DNA from 2 places in the Mesorhizobium sp. WSM4884 genome. Region 2 is predicted to be linked to the other one. Evidence: riboswitches for the same ligand, from Rfam matches in the RefSeq annotation. Region 2 holds a riboswitch; the other holds the start of a gene.
What was found. Region 2 has a riboswitch for S-adenosylmethionine ahead of P9236_RS05735 (homoserine O-acetyltransferase). Riboswitches for the same ligand answer to the same signal wherever they lie in the genome.

Region 1: another riboswitch for S-adenosylmethionine. It lies ahead of P9236_RS19820 (O-succinylhomoserine sulfhydrylase); the one in region 2 lies ahead of P9236_RS05735 (homoserine O-acetyltransferase).

The regions. Positions count from the first base shown of each region.
Region 1 is NZ_JARTVO010000012.1:144,840-154,905, reverse strand. Features, by position in the region: gene mmsA (multiple monosaccharide ABC transporter ATP-binding protein) at 1-744, shown strand, start outside; gene mmsB (multiple monosaccharide ABC transporter permease) at 741-2,033, shown strand; gene araD1 (AraD1 family protein) at 2,334-3,323, shown strand; gene P9236_RS19830 (hypothetical protein) at 3,488-3,811, shown strand; gene P9236_RS19825 (2'-deoxycytidine 5'-triphosphate deaminase) at 3,848-4,942, opposite strand; SAM riboswitch at 5,087-5,164, shown strand; gene P9236_RS19820 (O-succinylhomoserine sulfhydrylase) at 5,221-6,408, shown strand; gene P9236_RS19815 (ceramide glucosyltransferase) at 6,452-7,597, opposite strand; gene apaG (Co2+/Mg2+ efflux protein ApaG) at 7,817-8,209, shown strand; gene P9236_RS19805 (Hsp33 family molecular chaperone) at 8,435-9,466, opposite strand; gene argF (ornithine carbamoyltransferase) at 9,590-10,066, opposite strand, start outside.
Region 2 is NZ_JARTVO010000003.1:99,164-109,229, reverse strand. Features, by position in the region: gene P9236_RS05755 (DUF2125 domain-containing protein) at 1-247, shown strand, start outside; gene P9236_RS05750 (sugar kinase) at 342-1,268, shown strand; gene P9236_RS05745 (prephenate/arogenate dehydrogenase family protein) at 1,285-2,223, opposite strand; gene hisC (histidinol-phosphate transaminase) at 2,230-3,291, opposite strand; SAM riboswitch at 3,480-3,557, shown strand; gene P9236_RS05735 (homoserine O-acetyltransferase) at 3,625-4,794, shown strand; gene metW (methionine biosynthesis protein MetW) at 4,829-5,443, shown strand; gene P9236_RS05725 (glycosyltransferase) at 5,589-6,581, shown strand; gene P9236_RS05720 (DUF1330 domain-containing protein) at 6,649-6,969, opposite strand; gene P9236_RS05715 (glycosyltransferase family A protein) at 7,324-8,253, shown strand; gene P9236_RS05710 (DUF1194 domain-containing protein) at 8,263-9,063, opposite strand; gene P9236_RS05705 (ABC transporter ATP-binding protein/permease) at 9,219-10,066, opposite strand, start outside.

The DNA of each region.
Region 1 (10,066 bases), on a different contig from region 2:
AACTGGTCGGTCTACCATCCGATCCATGCCGAACGGCAGGTCATCAAGAACATCAACCTCAATGTGCGCAAGGGCGAGGTGGTCGGCATCGCCGGGCTGATGGGCGCCGGTCGCACCGAATTCGCGATGAGCCTTTTCGGCCGCTCCTACGGCCGGCACATCACCGGGGAGGTGTCGCTCCACGGCAAGCCGATCGACCTCTCGTCGGTGAGCAAGGCGGTGGAGAACCGCATCGCCTATGTCACCGAGGACCGCAAGACCTACGGCCTCAACCTCATCGACCACATCAAACACAATGTGACTTTGGCCAACCTGGGCGGCGTCTCCAGCCGCGGCGTCATCGACGACATGCGCGAGATGAGCGTCGCCAACGACTACCGCAAGAAGACCAACATCCGCGCTTCCAGCGTCTATCAGCTGACCGGCAACCTTTCGGGCGGCAACCAGCAGAAGGTGGTGCTGTCGAAATGGCTGTTCGCCGACCCGGAAGTGCTGATTCTCGACGAACCGACGCGCGGCATCGACGTCGGCGCCAAGTACGAAATCTATACGATTATCGCCCGTCTAGCCGCCGAGGGTAAGGCAATCATCGTCATCTCGTCGGAAATGCCGGAGCTGCTCGGCATCAGCGATCGTATCTATGTCATGAACGAAGGGCGTATCGTCGGCGAAATGGCGGCAAGCGACGCCAGCCAGGAAAAAATCATGCGCGCCATCGTTCGCGGAGAAGGAAAAGCATCATGAGCACAGACAGCGCTCCCGCGCCGCAGAGCGGCGTCGCCGAGGACGTCAAGCAGGGTCCGCGCATCGCCGTCTCGGCGCTGACGACGAATTTGCGCGAATACGGCCTGATCATCGCGCTGATCGTCATCATGCTGTTCTTCCAGTACACGACGTCGGGAACGCTGTTCAAACCGGTCAACCTCAGCAACCTGGTGCAGCAGAACTCGTTCATCATCGTGATGGCGCTCGGCATGCTGCTGGTCATCGTCGCCGGCTATATCGATCTCAGTGTCGGCTCCGTCGCCGGCTTCATCGGCGCGCTTGCGGCGATGATGATGGTCATCTGGCCGCTCGGCATATTCAGCAATCCGCTGGTGGTCTCGATCGTCTGCCTGATCGTCGGCGCGCTTATCGGCGCGGCGCAAGGCTATTGGATCGCCTATCACCGGATACCAAGCTTCATCGTGACGCTGGCGGGCATGCTGATCTTCCGCGGCATCTGCCAGGCGCTGCTCGGCGGCGGCTCCTCCGTCGGCCCGCTCCCCGACAGCTTCAAGGCGCTGAGCTCCGGCTTCATCCCGGACGTCATCGGCCCGCTGACGCTGATCCCGCCGACGGTGAACGCCGCCGGCAAGACCATCGTCGGCAGCGGCCTCACGCTGCATATGACGACGGTGGTGCTGGGCATGGTCGCTGTGCTCGCCTATGCCTATTTCGGGCTGAGGGCCCGCCGCAAGCGCGAACGTCATGGCTACGAGGCCGAGCCTTTCCCGCTGTTCGTCATCAAGACGCTGGTGGGAAGCGCGCTGGCGCTGTTCCTGGTCTTCCAGTTCGCCAGCTACAAGGGCCTGCCGGTCGTACTTATGGTGATGGGCGTGCTGATCTCGCTGTTCGTCTTCGTCACCAAGCGCATGACCATCGGCCGCCGCATCTATGCCATGGGCGGCAACGCCAAGGCGGCGCAGCTGTCGGGCATCAACACCGAACGGCTGACGCTGCTCGTCTTCATCAACATGGGCGTGCTGTCGGCGCTCGGCGGCCTGATCATCGCGGCGCGCCTCGGCCAGGCCGTGCCGGCCGCGGGTCTCGGCAGCGAACTCGACGTGATCGCTGCCGTCTTCATCGGCGGCGCCTCGGCGATGGGCGGCGTCGGACAAGTCATCGGCGCCGTGGTCGGCGGCTTCATCATGGGTGTGATGAACAACGGCATGTCGATCATGGGCGTCAATGTCGACTGGCAGCAGGTGGTCAAGGGCCTGGTGCTGCTCGGCGCCGTCATCTTCGACGTCTACAACAAGAACAAGGCCTGACAGGGCGAGGGCAATTCCGGAAAGTGCATGGCGGTTTTCCATCCGGAATTGCGCAAAAACAAATATTTGGAGCGGGCCAGCTACTAGGCTGAACCGCTCCGGCGAGGAAGCAGGAGGCATACGGGTCCAGATCGCGGAGCTGCCGGCAACCCGTCGGCGCCAAGAAGTCCCCTGAAGGACCGGGCTCGCGAGCGCAATCCGGACGAAGAGTTTCACCCGTGGCACGGATCGGTTCCGGGCCGCGCTGGTCAGGGTTTTGCTGTCGGCAGCCCGGCCAAGGCAAAAGAGAGAGGGTTCATCATGCTGATTTCCCAGATCCTCGACGACGCCGAGACGATCCGCGTCGTTGCCCGCAGCGGCGGCAAGACCCGGATCATCAACGGCGCGCGCAGCGTCTATTCGCTGGCGATGGAGGCGGCGCGCACCGGCACCGGTCTCGAGGCGCTGATCGAGCGCAAGGGCTATGGCGAGACGGTCGACCTCGACGCCGCCTACAAGAAGGGGCGGCTGGTATCGCCGATCAACCATCCGGACCCCGCGCATCTCCACCTCACTGGCACGGGACTGACGCATCTCGGCTCCGCCGCGACGCGCGATTCCATGCACAAGAAGCTCAGCGACGGCGAGGAGCAGCTCACCGATTCCATGAAAATGTTCCGCATGGGGCTGGAAGGCGGCAAGCCGCCAAAGGGCCAGATCGGCGTTCAGCCGGAATGGTTCTACAAGGGCAACGGCACCATGGCGGTGGCGCCCGGCGCGGCACTGATGTCGCCGGCCTTCGCGCAGGACGCCGGCGAGGAGCCGGAGATCGCCGGCATCTATGTCATCGGCGACGACGGCGCGCCGTTCCGGGTCGGCTTCACGCTGTCGAACGAATTCTCCGACCATGTGACCGAGCGGGTGAACTACCTTTTCCTCGCCCACTCCAAGCTGCGCAACGCCTCGTTCGGACCGGAAATCCTGATCGGCGACCTGCCCGCCGACATCAGAGGCTCATCGCGCATCTGGCGCGACGGCAAGGTGCTTTGGGAAAAGCCGTTCCTGTCGGGCGAAGCGAACATGTCGCACACCATCGCCAATCTCGAGCATCACCACTTCAAATATTCGGCCTTCCGCCAGCCGGGCGACGTGCATGTGCACATGTTCGGCACCGCGACGCTCTCCTTCGCCGACGGCGTCAGGACTGAGGCCGGCGACGTGTTCGAGATTGAGGCCCAGGATTTCGGCCTGCCGCTGCGCAACCCGCTGGAGATCGAGAAGCCTGTGAAGGTGGCGGTGAAGGCGCTGTGAACAAACAAGGAAGCTCAAATTTCGGACGGAGGGTTCGGGCAATCAGTTGCTTGCGGTCCTTTATTGTATCTGTGGGCGTTGCGCTTTCGCTCGCCCATTCGCCATCGGCGGCCCATGCCGCGACGCAGTGCAGCGCAAAATCCTATCGGGAAGTTCGCGAGCCGATGGCAAAGCGACTTTTGGCAGCAGGGTATTCGGGCGAACAAGCTGCTTTTCTGATGAGCAAAGCCGACCTGCTGACATCGGAGCTCCGCAGCGACAAGCTGAATGACCGCGCCAGACCCTGCGGCATCGACTCCGCCCGAGCGCATGTGCTCAGTTGCGTGAACAAGCTGCTGTTTCCTTTGAAGGACTCAAAGACCTCGCTTGACGCCGAAAAGCCGGCTGCTTCTTGGGGCAAGAAGCGATTGGCGGGGCGCGAACTGCTGTTTATCGGCTACTTCAACGCATGCCTTGGCACCGCGAAGCAGCGCATGTTTGGCGGTTAACGAGGTCCCGGCCAACCTTAGATCGCCATTTCGACCTCAGCGCGCGGCGCGGAAATGCTTGGAGAGCTTGAGCCCTTGCGCCTGATAGTTGGAGCCGAGATCAGTGCCATAGAGCGCCCGCGGGCGCTTGAGCATATGCTCGTAGACCAGGCGGCCGACGATCTGGCCGTGGTCGAGGATGAACGGCACCTCGTGGCTGCGCACTTCGAGCACGGCGCGGCTGCCGCTGCCGCCGGCGGCGGAATGGCCGAAGCCCGGGTCGAAGAAGCCGGCATAGTGGACGCGGAACTCGCCGACCAGCGGGTCGAAGGGCGTCATCTCGGCGGCATAGAGCGGCGGCACGTGCACGGCTTCGCGAGAGACCAGGATGTAGAACTCGTCCGGGTCGAGGACCAGCTCGCCGGCGCCGCTCTTGTAGAGCGGCTCCCAGAAGTCGACGACGTCCTGCGCGGCGCGCTTGTCGACGTCGACGAGTCCGGTGTGGTGCTTGCCGCGATAGCCGACAAGGCCGTCCTTGTCGCCGTCGAGATCGATGGAGAGCGCGATGCCGCCGCCAGAGATGTTGGGCGGCTCGGTAGCGACCAGCATCTCGGCGCGGTGGACGTCGCGCAATTCCTTCTCCGACAGCACCGCGTTGCCGATGCGGAAGCGTATCTGCGACAGCCGCGAGCCGGCACGCACGACGATCGGGAAGGTGCGTGGGCTGACTTCGAGGTAGAGCGGGCCATGGTAGCCGGCGGCGATCTTGTCGAACTCGTGGCCGCGGTCGGTCATGACACGCGTGAAGATGTCCAGCCGCCCGGTCGAGCTCTTCGGGTTGGCGGAAGCCGACACTTCCGCCGGCAGCGCCAGGCTCTCGAGCAGCGGCACGATGTAGACGCAGCCCGTCTCCAGCACCGCACCTTCGGCAAGGCTGATCTCGTGCAGTTTCAGCCGATCGAGCTTGTCGGCCACCAGATGGTCGGGACCGGGCAGGAAGGAGGCGCGCACGCGAAAGGCCGTGTCGCCGAGCCTGAGATCGAGGCTGGCCGGCTGGATCTGGTCGGTGTCGAGCGCGCGCGGCGACTTCAGCGCATTCGCCTCGAACAGCGCCGCGATGTCCTGATCCGGAAGAATGCCTGTCTGCCGCAAGGTCTGGCTCCGATCGAAGGCCGGGCAAGCGCGTGGTTCTTTTGCAGGCTCCTGCCGAAACCGTAAACGGCTTGCGCTAGCTGCCTGGTACAAACCTCTTAATCAAGCCGGCAATTGACGCAAGCGCGGCGCAGGTCTAAAGGGTCGTTATCCCGTGGTGATTTGGCCGGTCGGCTTGCAGCCACGTTAAACAAGTCGCTAAAGGACCGCTGGCCGCGAGGCCATATGGACCGGTTGCGACATCGCGGCCGGTTTTTTTTGTGTTTGGAAGTAAGGCGATGACCAAGACGCGTAACTGGAAGCCTCAGACGGCACTCGTGCATGGCGGGACGCTGCGTTCCGGCTTCGGCGAGACCGCGGAGGCGATGTATCTCACCCAAGGCTATGTCTACGAAACGGCGCAAGCCGCGGAAGCCCGCTTCAAGGGCGAGGAGCCGGGCTTCATCTATTCGCGCTACGCCAACCCGACCGTCGACATGTTCGAGAAGCGCATGTGCGCGCTGGAAGGCGCGGAAGACGCCCGCGCCACTGCTTCCGGCATGGCCGCCGTGTCCGCCGCCCTGCTCTGCAGCGTCAAGGCCGGCGACCACATCGTTGCGGCGCGGGCACTGTTCGGCTCCTGCCGCTGGGTGGTCGAGACGCTGGCGCCGCGCTACGGCATCGAGGCGACGCTGGTCGACGGCACCGACATCGCCAACTGGGAAAATGCGGTCAGGCCAAACACCAAGCTGTTCTTCCTGGAAAGCCCGACCAACCCGACGCTGGAAGTGGTCGACATCGCCGCCGTCGCCGCCTTAGCCAATTCGATCGGCGCGAGGCTGATCGTCGACAACGTATTCGCCACGCCGCTGCAGCAGAAGCCGTTGCAGCTCGGCGCCCATGTCGTGGTCTATTCGGCGACCAAGCATATCGACGGACAGGGCCGCTGCCTCGGCGGCGTCATCCTGTCGGACAAGAAATGGATCGACGAGAACCTGCACGACTATTTCCGGCACACCGGCCCGAGCCTGTCGCCCTTCAACGCCTGGACGCTGTTGAAAGGCCTGGAGACGCTGCCGCTGCGCGTGCGCCAGCAGACGGAAAGCGCCGGCAAGATCGCGGACTTCCTGGCCGGCCGGCCGGAGATCGCCCGCGTCATCTATCCGGGGCGGGCCGACCATCCGCAGGCGGATATCGTGAGGAAGCAGATGTCGGGCGGCTCGACGCTGATCTGCCTCGACGTCAAGGGCGGCAAGCAGGCAGCCTTCGCCCTCCAGAACGCGCTCGACATCGTGCTGATCTCCAACAATCTCGGTGACGCCAAAAGCCTGATCACCCATCCGGCCACGACGACGCACAAGAACCTGAGCGACGAGGCACGCGCCGAACTCGGCATCGGGCCTGGTACGCTCCGGCTCTCCGTCGGTCTGGAGGACACCGACGATCTGCTCAACGACGTCGAACAGGCGCTGAAGGCAGCGCGGTAACGGCCACGGTGGCCGCAAAGAGATTGCCTGAGCCGCAACCGGCTCAGGCAGTCTCTTCGAGTTCGGTCATCTCCCCGGTGCGGATCGTCATGGCGTTGCCGCGCCATTCGACGGCTCCGCCCAGCCAGCCGCGCGCCCAGATGGCGGGAAGCATCGCGTCGCGGACGATCATGGCGGTCACACTGCGCGGCGACAGGTACCAGCCCTTGGACCAGGCAAGCAGGCATTCCGGCACATAGGCTACCGCCAGCACGCAAAGCGCTGTCGTCGGGAGGCTGACGCCGGCGCTTTTTGCCGCAATCAGCGCGAATATCAGCGGCAGCGCGATACCGGTGAGTATCTCAGGCGCGAAGAACAGCGGGAAGGTGACGCGGCGCAGCCGCGCCCAGCGCGCCTGGCGCGACCAGACTTCGGCGAGCGTGCGCTGGCCGAGCGGCTGTTCGAAGGGCGAGGCCACGAGATTGACCCGGAGGCCTAGGCTGTTGACCAGCTTGGTGGCCGCCGCATCTTCGGCGGCCTCGGCGGCCAGCGCCTGGATGCCGCCGTTTGCGTCGAGCATCGACTTGTTCCACAACATGCTCTTGCCCTGAGCGAAGCCAAGGCCGACCGCCTCGCCGGCATATTGCCAGCGCGCCTGCAGCGTGTTGAGGAAGGCGCATTCGACCTCGGCCCAGAAGCCGTCCGGCCGCGAGCCGACCGGCGTCGAGCAGACGAGGCCGGTATCCCGTCGCCAGGCCGCCATCAGATGCTGGACATAGTCCTTGGGCATCAGCACGTTGGAATCGGCAAGAATCACCCAGTCGTGCCGGGCCGCCTGCCAGCCCTTGACGCAGTTGTTGAGCTTGGGATTGGCGCTGATCCTGTCCTCGCCGATCAAGAGCCGCGCCGGCACGTTCGGGAAGCGCGCGATCGCGGCATTGATCAACTTGACCACCGGGTCTTCCGGTTGGGTGACGCAGAAGATCAGCTCATAACGCGGCCAGTCGAGCGAGAAGGCGCGCTTGAGCGTCTCCTCGGCGAATGGCTCGACGCCGCGCGACGGCACGATGATGGAGACCGCCGGCTGCTTGCCGGCGAACGGAGGAATGAAGCGCCTGGGCTTCAATCGCGACGAGGCGAGCAGGATGCTGGCAAAATTGGAAAGAAGAATGGCTGACGAAGCAAAGGCGGCTGCAAAGGTCAGTTCCATCGAGTTCTGGTCACTCCGGAAGGGCCGCCCGCGGCCGTTTCATCAGTCGACAGAGCGCCCGAGTCGCCCGCATAGTTTCTGCACACCAACATTGTCATGTGTCACTTAAATGACATTGTTTTTCGGCAACTGCGCTAGAATCTGGCAGGATGGACGGCGCTTCGTGTAACAACCGCGAAGCGCGGTAAATGTTCCCTAGCCGGCAAACCGGAGTGGCCCATGTATCGCGCCGTGACGCGCAACATCGAAGTGCAGGTCAGGCCGTTCTATCTGGAGGATCGTTCCGATCCGTCGGAGGACCGCTATGTGTGGGGCTATCAGGTGACGATCGACAACCGGTCGGACGAGTTCGTGCAGCTTCTGTCGCGCTATTGGCACATCACCGACGGACGCGGCCGCGTCGAGGAGGTGCGTGGCGCCGGCGTCGTCGGCGACCAGCCGGAACTCAACCCGGGCGACAGCTACCAGTACACGTCGGGATGCCCGCTCTCGACGCCGTCCGGCATCATGGTCGGCCATTACACGATGCGCAACGGACGCGGCGAGACGTTCGATGTCGCCATCCCCGCCTTCTCGCTCGACATGCCGGGAACGAGGCGGACGGTGAACTAGGACAGTTGGCGAAATCCGGCGCGGGAGGATTTTCTCCCCGGGGGAGAAATGCCCGGTCCACCCTCCGCAGCTGCTGCGGAGGACGGGCAGGGCAATGAGGGCGGCGCTAAGGTTACGAGATTCTTTCGGACGGAGCGAGGGGTTCCGACATCGCCGACGTTGGCGCTGCCCCTCATCCGCCCCTTGGGCACCTTCTCCCCGTAAACGGGGAGAAGGAAGGGCATTTCACTCGGCCGCGAAATCCGCCGGATCGAAGTCGTACTGCGTCGAGCAGAACTCGCAGGCGACATGGATGCCGCCGTCCTCGGTGCTGTCCTCGATCTCCTCGGCCGAAAAGCCTTCGAGGATGCCGCGAATCTTCTCACGCGAGCAGGAGCACTGGTCGGCGACGGGAACGCTGCGGAAGACGCGCACGCCGTGCTCGTGGAACAGCCGGTAGAGCAGCCGCTCGGTACCCACCGAGGGGTCGATCAGCTCCGTCTGCTCGATGGTGCCGAGCAGCGCCAGCAATTCCCGCCATGAATTGTCGGCCGGGTCGTACGCCACGTCTCGCGGATCGCCGTCGCCACCCGAAATATCGGGCACGCGCATGCGCTCCGGCGCCTGCGGCAGGAACTGCGCCAGGATGCCGCCCGCGCGCCATTGCTCGCGGGCGCCGCCCGGACCCGGCGTCACCAGCTTGGCAACCGACATCCTCAGATCGGTCGGGATCTGCTCGGACTGGCGGAAGTAGGTGCGCGCGGCGTTCTCCAGCGACGTGCCGTCGAGTTGGACGATGCCCTGATAACGCTGCGTGTGGGCGCCCTGATCGATGGTCAGCGCCAGAACACCGGTGCCGAGCAGCTTCTCTTGCGAAGTCTCGCCCGAGGCCACCAGCGCCTGCAGCCGGTCGGCGTCGAAGCGCGCATAGGCGCGCAGCGCATGCGGCGTGGTGAAATCGGCCACCAGCATGTCGACCGGCCCGTCGGTGCGGGTCTGCAGGATGAACTTGCCCTCGAACTTCAGCGACGTGCCGAGCAGCACGGTGAGCACGCAGGCTTCCGCCAGCAGCCGCGCGACCGGTTCGGGATAGTCGTGACGGCTGAGAATGGCGTCGAGCATCGGCCCGAGCTGCACGGTGCGACCGCGCACGTCGAGGGGCGCCACTTCGTAAGGCACGACATGATCGTCGCCGGCGAAGCCGAATTCACCGAGTTTGGGTTGATGATCAGCCAAAGGACGGGTTTCCAACATGACAAAGCTCCGGGGCGCGTCCATCCCGCTTTGCAGGCGGCATGGGTCGAAGCGCGTTCGATTTGCGTGATGGCCCGCAAATAGGCATCACACATCGCCAGATCAAGTTGGTCCGTTTCAAGACAAGCCGGTTCAAGTCGGGCCTTCTCAAGCGCCCAGGCACCAGGCCAGCACAGCTTTCTGGGCGTGCAGCCGGTTTTCAGCCTCGTCGAACACCACCGAATGCGGCCCGTCGATCACGTCGTCGGTGACCTCCTCGCCGCGGTGCGCCGGCAGGCAATGCATGAAGAGCGCGTCGGACTTCGCCTTGGCCATCAGCGCGGCGTTGACCTGGTAAGGCAGGAAGACGTTGTGGCCGCGGGCGCGATGCTCCTGGCCCATCGACACCCAGCTGTCGGTGACGACGCAATCCGCCTGGTCGACTGCCTCCTCGGCCGAGTGGGCAAATCTGACCTTGCCGCCATTGGCCTTCGCCCAGTCGACGTATTTCTCGAACGGCTCGCTGCCCTCCGGCACCGCGACGTTGAGGTTGAAGCGGAACCGCGCCGAGGCTTCGAGCAGCGAGTGCAGCACATTGTTGCCGTCGCCGGTCCAGGCGAAGGTCCTGCCGGCGACCGGACCGCG
Region 2 (10,066 bases):
CGTGTCCGGACCGATCTCGGTCGACGCGGACGGCCTGGTCGACGCCAATCTGACGATCAAGCTCAAGGATCCGAAGGCGGTGGCGGCCATCCTTGGCGGCGCCATTCCCGAGCACAAAAGCGAGATCGAGCAGGGTTTTGCCGGCCTGGCCATGCTCGGCAACGAGCCGTCCATGCCGCTCAGGATCGTCAAGGGCAAGGCTTCGCTCGGCTTCATCCCACTGGGCAAGATCAAGCCGGTCGATTAAGAGCAGGGTCCCGAACCGGGAGGTCAGCGCAGCAAAAAGTGGGAGCCGATTTTCGGACAAGACCATGCTCACCCAAAAAGACGGCTGCCATTAGATGTCGGAGCCGGTCAGGCTGCTCAGCGTCGGCGCGTTCACCCTCGACACGATCCTGCGTGTCGACACGCTGCCCACGCATCAGGGCAAGTTCATCGCCGGCGACGGCGTCCAGATCGCCTCGGGCATGGCGACGAGTGCGGCCTGCGCCGCGCACCGCCTCGGCGCTGAGGTATCGCTTTGGGCAAGCGCGGGAGACGACGCGGTCGGCGACCGGCTCATCGCCGAGATCGAGGCGGAAGGCGTCGATTGCAACCTGATCCGCCGCGTCGCCGGCGCGCGCTCGGCGCTGGCCGCGATCCTGGTGGACGCTCATGGCGAGCGCGTCATCGTACCGTTCTATGACAGACAAGCGCAGGCCGATCCCGAGACGCTGCCGCTTGCCGATCTTTCCGCCTTTGACGCCGTGCTGGTGGACGTGCGCTGGCCAGGCGCCGCCGCGCTCGCCTTGACGGCCGCCCGAGACGCGGGTCGCCCGGCGATCCTCGACGCCGACACCGCACCGGTCGAGGTGCTGGAGCGGCTTTTGCCTTTAGCCTCGCATATCGTAGCCTCGGAGCCGGCGGCGCGTATCGTCTGCGGTCATGCGCTCGACCCGGAAAGCGCCTGCGCCGACCTCGCTTCGCGCACCGACGCCTTTGTCGCGGTGACGGGAGGCGCCGCCGGAACCTGGTGGCGCGACCGGGAAACAGGCCGCATCCGCCATGTCGAGGCGCCGAAGGTCAAGGCGGTGGACACGCTGGCGGCCGGCGACGTCTTCCACGGCGCCTTTGCCGTTGGTCTTGCCGAAGCCATGCCGCCCGAGCAGGCGCTGCGTTTTGCCAGTGCCGCCGCCGCGCTCAAATGCCTGCGCTTCGGCGGCCGGCTCGGCGCGCCGAACAGGGCCGAGACGCTGGCGATGATGGCGGCCCACTGGCCGTCGTCGTAACGGCCACGCGAATGGCTTAGGATTTGACTCCGGGATGCTCGACCGCCTGACGTCCGAAATCCGGCACGTCGATGTCCTGGCCGGCCTCGATGATCGAGCGGCGGATGGCGCGTGTGCGGGTGAAGAGGTCGAACAGCTTTTCGCCGTCGCCCCAGCGGATCGCCCGCTGCAGCGAGGCAAGATCCTCCGAGAAGCGCGCCAGCATCTCCAGGATCGCGTCCTTGTTATGCAGGCACACGTCGCGCCACATGGTCGGGTCGGAGGCAGCCAGTCGGGTGAAGTCGCGAAAGCCGGAAGCGGAGTATTTGATGACTTCCGTCTTGGTCACCGATTCCAGGTCGTCGGCGGTGCCGACGATGTTGTAGGCGATGATATGCGGCAGGTGGGAGACGATGGCCAGCGTCATGTCGTGATGCTGCGGGTCCATCGTATCGATGTTCGAGCCGCAGCGCCGCCAAAATTCGGACAGCTTCTCCAGCGCTTGCGGATCGGTGCCCGGCAGCGGCGTGAAGATGCACCAGCGGTTGTCGAAAAGATCGGCGAAGCCGGCATCGGGGCCCGATTTTTCCGTGCCCGCCAGCGGGTGGCCGGGGATGAAATGCACACCCTCCGGCACGTGCGGCAGCATTTGCGCGATGACGGAGGCCTTGGTCGAGCCAACATCGGTGAGGATGGCGCCCGTCTTCAGTGTCGGCGCGATCTCGGCGGCGACCTCGCCGGACGAGCCGACCGGAACCGAGACGATGACGAGATCCGCATCGCGCACCGCTTCCTTGGCCTCGGTCGTGTAGGAATCGCCCAGACCGAGTTCCTCGGCCCGCTTCAGCGTCGATGTGCTGCGCGTCGCTATGGCGATATGACGCGCCAGGCGCTCGCGGCGGATGACGCGGGCGAGCGACGAGCCGATCAGGCCGATGCCGACCAGCGCTATTTTCTCGAACATCGGTGACGTCATGGTGCTCTAGCTTTTCAGGAAACTCGTCAGCGCTTCGATGACGCCGCGATTGGCCTCTTCGGTGCCGATGCTCATACGCAGCGCATTTGGGAAGCCGTAGCCGGTGACGCGACGCAGGATGTAGCCGCGTGCACTCAAATAGTCGTCCGCGGCCGCCGCCGAATGCCGCTTGTCATCGGGAAAATGGATCAGCACGAAATTGCCAACGCTGGGCGTGACGCGCAGCCCGAGCAGGGTCACCTGCTCGCTGACCCAGGCCAGCCATTTCTCGTTGTGCGCCACGCTGCGCTCGACATGGGCGCGGTCGCGAATGGCCGCGATGCCCGCCTCGATCGCGGTTGCGTTGACGTTGAAGGGACCGCGCACCCGGTTGATGGCATCGACGATATGCGCCGGCCCGTACATCCAGCCGACGCGCGCCCCGCCGAGGCCGAGCTTGGAGAAGGTGCGCGTCATGACGACGTTCTCGGAACTGCCCGCCAGCTCGATGCCGGCCTCGTAGTCGTTACGGCGTACATATTCGGCATAGGCGGCGTCGAGCACCAGAAGCACGTTCTTCGGCAGTCCGGCATGCAGCCGGCGCACCTCCTGGAACGGCACGTAGGTGCCCGTCGGATTGTTGGGATTGGCAAGGAACACGATCCGCGTCGCCGGCGTCACAGCGGCGAGGATCGCGTCGATGTCGGCGCGCTCGTCAGTTTCCTTGACCGCCACCGGCCTCGCGCCGGCCGCCTGGATGTAGATCTTGTAGACCATGAAGGCGTGTTCGGTGAACACGGCCTCGTCTCCCGGCGCAAGATAGGTCTGCGCCAAGAGCCCCAGGATCTCGTCGGAGCCGTTGGAGCAAACGATGTTTGCCGGGTTGAGGCCGTGCACTTCGGCGATCGCCTCGCGCAGCCGGCGGGCGCTGCCGTCGGGATAGACGTCGAGCCTGGCAGCCACGTCCCGCGCGGCCTCGATCGCTTTCGGCGAGGGCCCGAGCGGATTCTCGTTGGACGACAGCTTATAGACCTTCGTCACGCCGGCCGGCGCCGTGCTCTTGCCCGGCACGTATGCCTCGATGTCCATGATGCCCGCGCGAGGTGTTGGACGTGCCTGATCCTGCTTCATATTACAAATCCGTCGAGAAGGCCTTCGAGGCCGCAGCGGAAATACAGGCCGTGGCCCCGAATGTCGAGTGCCGGTGCTTGCGCTACGATGCCGATCTCAGGTTGCTGCCCGTTGACGAAGCGCGGCGCTGGTCCTAGAAGAGCAGCCGGACTTCCCGTGGTGATTTGGCCGGTCGGCTTGCAGCCACGTTAAACAATTCGCTAAAGGGCCGTTTGCAACCTGTAACCGGCTTTGCGAAGGCAGGCCGGTTTTTTGTTGTCCGCCGCCGGCCGGACTGGATGGGGAATGCAAATGTCCGCTCAGCGCGTTGCAAGGACCAACAACGAGGCCGACCATCCGTCGAGCCCGGTGCTGCAGTTCGGTCCCGACAAGCCGCTGAAGCTCGATGCCGGCACGATCCTGTCGCCGTTTCAGGTCGCCTACCAGACCTACGGCACCCTCAACGACGCCCGCTCCAACGCGATCCTCGTCTGCCATGCGCTGACCGGCGACCAGCATGTCGCCAACACCAATCCGGTGACCGGCAAGCCGGGCTGGTGGGAGGTGCTGATCGGCCCCGGCAAGATCATCGACACCAGCCGCTTTTTCGTCATCTGCGCCAACGTCGTCGGCGGCTGTCTCGGCTCCACCGGTCCGGCCTCGACCAATCCGGCGACAGGCCGGCCCTATGGCCTCGACCTGCCGATCATCACCATCCGCGACATGGTGCGCGCGCAGCTGATGCTGGTCGACCATTTCGGCATCGAGAAGCTGTTTTGCGTGATCGGCGGCTCAATGGGCGGCATGCAGGTGCTGGAATGGGCCGCAAGCCACTCGGAGCGCGTCTTCTGCGCGCTGCCGATCGCCACCGGCGCCCGCCATTCCTCGCAGAACATCGCCTTCCACGAGGTCGGACGGCAGGCCGTCATGGCAGATCCGGACTGGCACGGCGGTAAATATCTCGATTTCGGCCGGCGTCCGGAAAAGGGGCTCGCGGTGGCCCGCATGGCCGCCCATATCACCTATCTGTCGGAGGCGGCCCTTCACCGCAAGTTCGGCCGCAACCTGCAGGACCGCGAGGCGCTCACCTTCGGCTTCGATGCCGATTTCCAGATCGAAAGCTACCTGCGCCACCAAGGCATGACTTTCGTCGATCGCTTCGACGCCAACTCCTACCTCTATCTGACCCGCGCGATGGATTATTTCGACCTCGCCGCCGACCATGGCGGACGGCTGGCCGATGCCTTCGCCGGAACCAGGACGCGTTTCTGCCTGGTGTCCTTCACAAGCGACTGGCTGTTCCCGACGGAGGAAAGCCGCTCGATCGTGCATGCGCTCAATGCCGCCGGCGCCTCCGTCTCCTTCGTCGAGATCGAGACCGATCGCGGCCATGACGCCTTCCTGCTCGACGAGCCGGAACTGTTCGCAGCCATCAACGGCTTCATTGCCTCTGCCGCCCGCGCCAGGGGGCTCAGCCTATGAGTGGCTCGCGATCTCTGAGACCCGAGGTATGCGCATGAGCGTCAACCGCGCCCAGCGTGTCGACCTCGAGGTCGTCACCGATCTCATCCCTTCGCATTCGCGCGTGCTCGATGTCGGCTCGGGCGATGGCGTGCTTTTGGAACTGCTGCAGGAGACCAAGCAGGTCGACGGCCGCGGCCTGGAATTGTCGCAGCGCGGCGTCAACGAATGCGTGGCGCGCGGCCTCTCCGTCGTCCAGGGCGATGCCGACAAGGACCTCGAGTTCTATCCCGACAAGGGTTTCGACTTCGTCGTGCTGTCGCAGACCCTGCAGGCGACCCGCAATCCGAAGCTGGTGCTCGACGAGCTGCTTCGGATCGGCAACCGCGCCATCGTCTCTTTCCCCAATTTCGGCCATTGGCGGGTGCGCTTCTCGCTGCTGATCAAGGGCAGGATGCCGGTCACCAAGGACTTGCCCTATTCCTGGTACGACACGCCGAACATCCACTTCTGCACCATCCGCGACTTCGTCAATCTGTGCGAGGAGCTCGGCGCGACGGTCGAGAAGGCGACCGCGCTCGACGCCAACGGCCAGAAGATCGGCCTGTCGATGCCGTGGTGGTTCTGGAACTTCTTCGGCCAGCAAGCGGTGTTCTTGCTGCGGCGATAGTAGCGCTCGAATCTGTTCTCCTCGCTCGCAGCACAGCCGCGAACGTCGGTGAGCACCAAATATTTGCATTGTTGTTTCTCTCATTTGACAGCGAATTGAGACGGCTATACTGACCTCAATCAGGCAACATGGTGGGTGAACAGTGATGGTCGGCGATCTCCCGACTTATTCAGTCGTCGTGGAAATGGAAAATGCCAAGTCGATCGACTGGGACGAGATCGGCGTTGGGCTGACCATCCTGGCGGATGAAATCGCCTCGGTTTCGGCGGCCGGTCTCGCAAGCCCGAAAGTCGTCATCTCGCACGCTGGGCACGACGCGGACACCCCGTCGCTGCAGGACCACGTCAATAGGGAAGCACCACGGCTGAAAGAGGTGGCCGAGCTTCGCTTCGCCGCCTGTCCCGGCGGCCGCTATTACGAACTCAAGAACAACGGAGTCTTGGCAACCGACACGGACATCGTGATCTTCATGGACTCAGACACGGTTCCGGAGCCGGGCTGGCTCTCGATCCTGCTCGGCCCGTTTCAGAAACCGGGGACCGTTTGCGTCAACGGCTATACCTACCTTTTCTACGATGATTTCTTCTCGCGAACCTTTGCGCTGATCTGGTTCTTCCCTATGGCTCGGGGAGACGAGAAATTCGCCGCGAAACGGGCGATCAACGCCAACAACGTCGCCTTCCGGCGCGACTGGATTGCCAGCCATCCCTTCCCGCAGAACAACGGTTTCAAGGTTTCCTGCACGCTGCTAATGCATCAGCTTCGCCGCGAGGGTCACGAAATCGTCCATGCCGGCGCACGCGTCTATCACTATCCCCCGCGCGGTTGGCGTTTCTTCTTGTGGCGCGCACTGGTGACCGGCAGGGATGCCGACAGGAAGTTCGTCGAGATCAAGTCCCCCAGTCGCTCTCGACGCATCGCCAAGTCGTTCAGCCGATGGGTGACCAGTTCGTGGCGCGTGGTACGACGGGTGATACGCCATGCGCCGCAGACAGGCATGTCGCTCTGGCAAATCCCGTTGTCACTGATTGTCGGGCTGGCCTTCTACACTCTGGCGTTTTTCGGTCATTTCGGCCTGGCGACGGGCCTCGTTCGCGACGAGATCGAAATCTTGCCCGACTATGTCGACCGCAGTTAGCCTATCTGCAATTGTAGCCACGATCGCTCGGACTCGCCGCTAATCGTCCGCATCCTCGCCGCCTCATTCAGCCCAGCACATCGGTAGCCTTGTGCGGATGCTCGACGCCGTCGACGAAGATGACGTCGGATTCGGAATTGCCGGTGCGCAACGGGAGGATCTGTTGATATGCGGGCGACCGGTACCAGTCGCGCACATGCTGCCTGTCCGGGAATTCGATGACGATCACATGGCCCGGCCAGCTGTTTTCGACCACCTCGACTTCACCGCCATGGACGACGAAGCGCCCGCCGAAAGGCGCCAGCGTGGCGTCGATCCTTTCGAGGTACTCGACCATCCACGGGCCGGGCGTGACGTGGCGCATGTGGGCAACGGCGTAAGCGGTCATGATGTGCTCCTTCCTTTGATCGAAGCCGGCCGGCCGGCTTCTTGGAGCAGTTTGCACAAGGATAGGTATTCCGGTCGATTACCTTCGAGGTCATCAAGGAACGTCGCCGATGGCTTGCGCCGCGAGGCGTGGGTTGACCGGCCAGCGAACTGCCTGGCAAGACGGACAGACGCTGGTGTTGCCTTCAGACCGCAATGGCGCGGAAACCGACCGGAATCCGTCTCCTCTCCCGCTGCGCTTGGGTGACACGGAGACCGCTTTTTAGTAGCTTGGCTGCGATTCCGGGGGGAATGGTAGGTAGCCATCAGACCCTTAGAACAAACGCCGGGCGCGACCGGTGGCAGCGGCAGCCGGATGTCGAGCGAAATCGCTCCGTTGATTAGCGTGATCACGCCGACGCACAATCGGCGCCATCAGGTTGTGCGTGCGGTAGAAAGCGTTCTTGCCCAGACACTTACCCGCTTCGAGCACATCGTGGTCGATGACGGTTCGACCGATGGAACGGCCCTGGCCCTGGCCGAGATTCGCGATCCCAGGCTGATCTATGTCGGAGCGAAATGGCGAGGCGCCAATGCCGCGCGCAACGCGGGCATCGAGCGCGCGCGGGCGCCGATCGTGACCTTCCTTGATTCGGACGATGTTTATCTGCCGGACCGGTTGGAGCGGACGCTGGCGCGGTTCGACAAGAACCCGTCGCTCGAAGTGCTGATCAGTTCCTACGTCTCGGTGAAAGGCCAGCGCAGCACTAAATGCATCAACCGCGAGGCCTTGCTCGACAAGAGCACGCTGCAGCGCGCCCTGGTCTCGCAAACGATCTTCATTGCCGGCTCGGCGATCACCGCCCGGCACGAATCGCTGCTTGCGATCGGCGGCTATGACAGCGACATCACGCGCATGCAGGATCGCGAATTGCTGCTGCGTTTTGCCCGCCGCAGCGGTGCCTTGCTGTCGGAGGATATCGACTGGAAGAAGTACAATTCGGAGAATTCGATCTCCGGTCGTCGCGACGGCTATGTCGAGGCCTATGCCAACCTGATCGGCAAACACCCTTATATAGCCGACCGCTATCCCGACGTTCCGCCCTATATGATCGCCCGGCAGATTATCGCCGATATACTGAAGGGCAGGCTGCCGCAGGCTTTTTCCGGCTATCTCGCCAACCGGTCGTCCAAGGCGCTCGGCTACTCGCTGCCCGAATTGCTGCGCGGTTACGTCGTCGGGCGCCGCTGGCGTCGTGACTGTTATGGCGAGTTCCGCGCCAAATATGGCGCCCGGGCGGTCTGAGACGGACTGCTATCTGTCGAGTTCCGGAAAATAGGGATCGGAAAACCGCTGCCGAAGGCGTTCGCCCAGCAGGCAATCGACGGGCGCCGCATCCTCGACGCGGATGGATCTGGCGTCGGTGAGGCCGCTCACCTCCTGGATCAGCTTGCGGCGGATCGCGGTCGAGAATTCGGACGCCGCATAGATCGGCAGCACGAACGAGCCGGGACCGCCGGTGACACAGTCGGCATAGTAGCGATCGAGACGGCTGACGCTCGGCGAGGGACTGATCAGGATCGGCAGGCCGTTGATGACTATGCCCTTGGCCAAAGCCGCGTCGCGGGTCATAGCGACAGGTAGTCCTGCGTTGTTCGGCCCGTCCCCCGATATGTCGATGACCCGGCGCGGCGCCGAAAAGCCGTTTTTCTCCAAAAGCCCCGCACCGAAGCCGAGAGCGCCCGAGATCGACGTGCCGCGAAAGCTCCGGAACGGCCGGCCGGCGATCTTGTCGGCAAAGGCGTTGGCGCTGTCCGCGCCGTCGATGAGCTGCCAGGCAATCACGCCGTCGTCGCGCACGACCCCCGCCCATTCGAAATAGGCGAGCGCGATGCGGCCTTTCGGGCCCGAGCGCACAGCACTGATGAAGTCGCGATGGCGCAGCGCCTCGACATAGCCGGCACGCTGCAGGGCGAACTCCTCTTCGTCCATCGATTGCGAGATGTCGACGGCTAGCACGAGTTCGACATCGACAGGGGTGCCGTCGCCGATTGCAGGCATTGGCGCTGCCACGGCGCAGGCAAGGCATGCAAGCAGGCTGAGCAGCTTGAGCATGGCAGGCTCCGACTGATGCATGTCGCCCAAAAGTGCGCAGCGGTTTTGGGGAACGACATGCATCAAGACAAAGATTTAAAGCGCGTCGCCTGAATGCGTTTCAGCGCGACACGCTTTAGGCCGAGATTCTTCCCGGCGATCGCGGCGAAATAAAGCTATTTCTTGGCGCGCACCGCACGCGGTGGCGGTTCGATCGCCCCGGCGCGGAGACGGGCCGGCTTAAGCGCCGATCGGCCGCTGTCCTTGACGATGGTGAGAGCGCGCGGGAAGAACTGGATGTTGTGCAGGCCGCGCCCGATATTGAGGATGGCTGCATCCGGCAGCCTGGCCTGCAGCATCGCCAGCACGCGCCGCAGCGTGGCGCCGTCAAAGGTGTCCAGCGCTTCGTCGATGATCACCCATTTCGGCTTTCGCAGCGCCAGCCGGGCAAAGGCGAGCAGCCGCTGTTCGTCGTCGGCCAGCTCGTGCTCCCAGCGCGCCGAGCGGTCGAGCTGCGACGACAGGCGCTCCAGCCCGACTTCGCCGAGCACCGCGGAAATCTCGGCGTCCTCGATTTTACCGCCTTCGGTATGGTTGAGCACATCGCGCAGCGTGCCGAGCGGGAAATAAGGCATGCGCGGCACGAAGAACGGCTTCTCCCCGGCCGGCATGCCGATGCGCCCGCCTCCCCACGGCCAGAGGCCGGCGATGGCGCGGAAGAACAGCGTCTTGCCGGCACGCGGATCGCCGGTGATCATGACGCGCTCGCCGGCCTTTATCTCGACATCTGTCTCGGCAAGCCTCGTGCACCCATCGGGCGATGCGACTTCGAGCTTTTCGAATGTCAGCGTGCCATTCGCGTTCTCGCTCAACTCGATGCGCCTTTCCTTGGCATGCAGGATGTCGGTTTCGCCAAGCGCGATGCGGAAGTCGGCGACGCGCATCAGCGTTGCCCGCCAATCGGCGATGGCGCCGATATTGTTGATGAACCAGCGCAGCGAGGAATTCACCTGGTTGAAGGCGC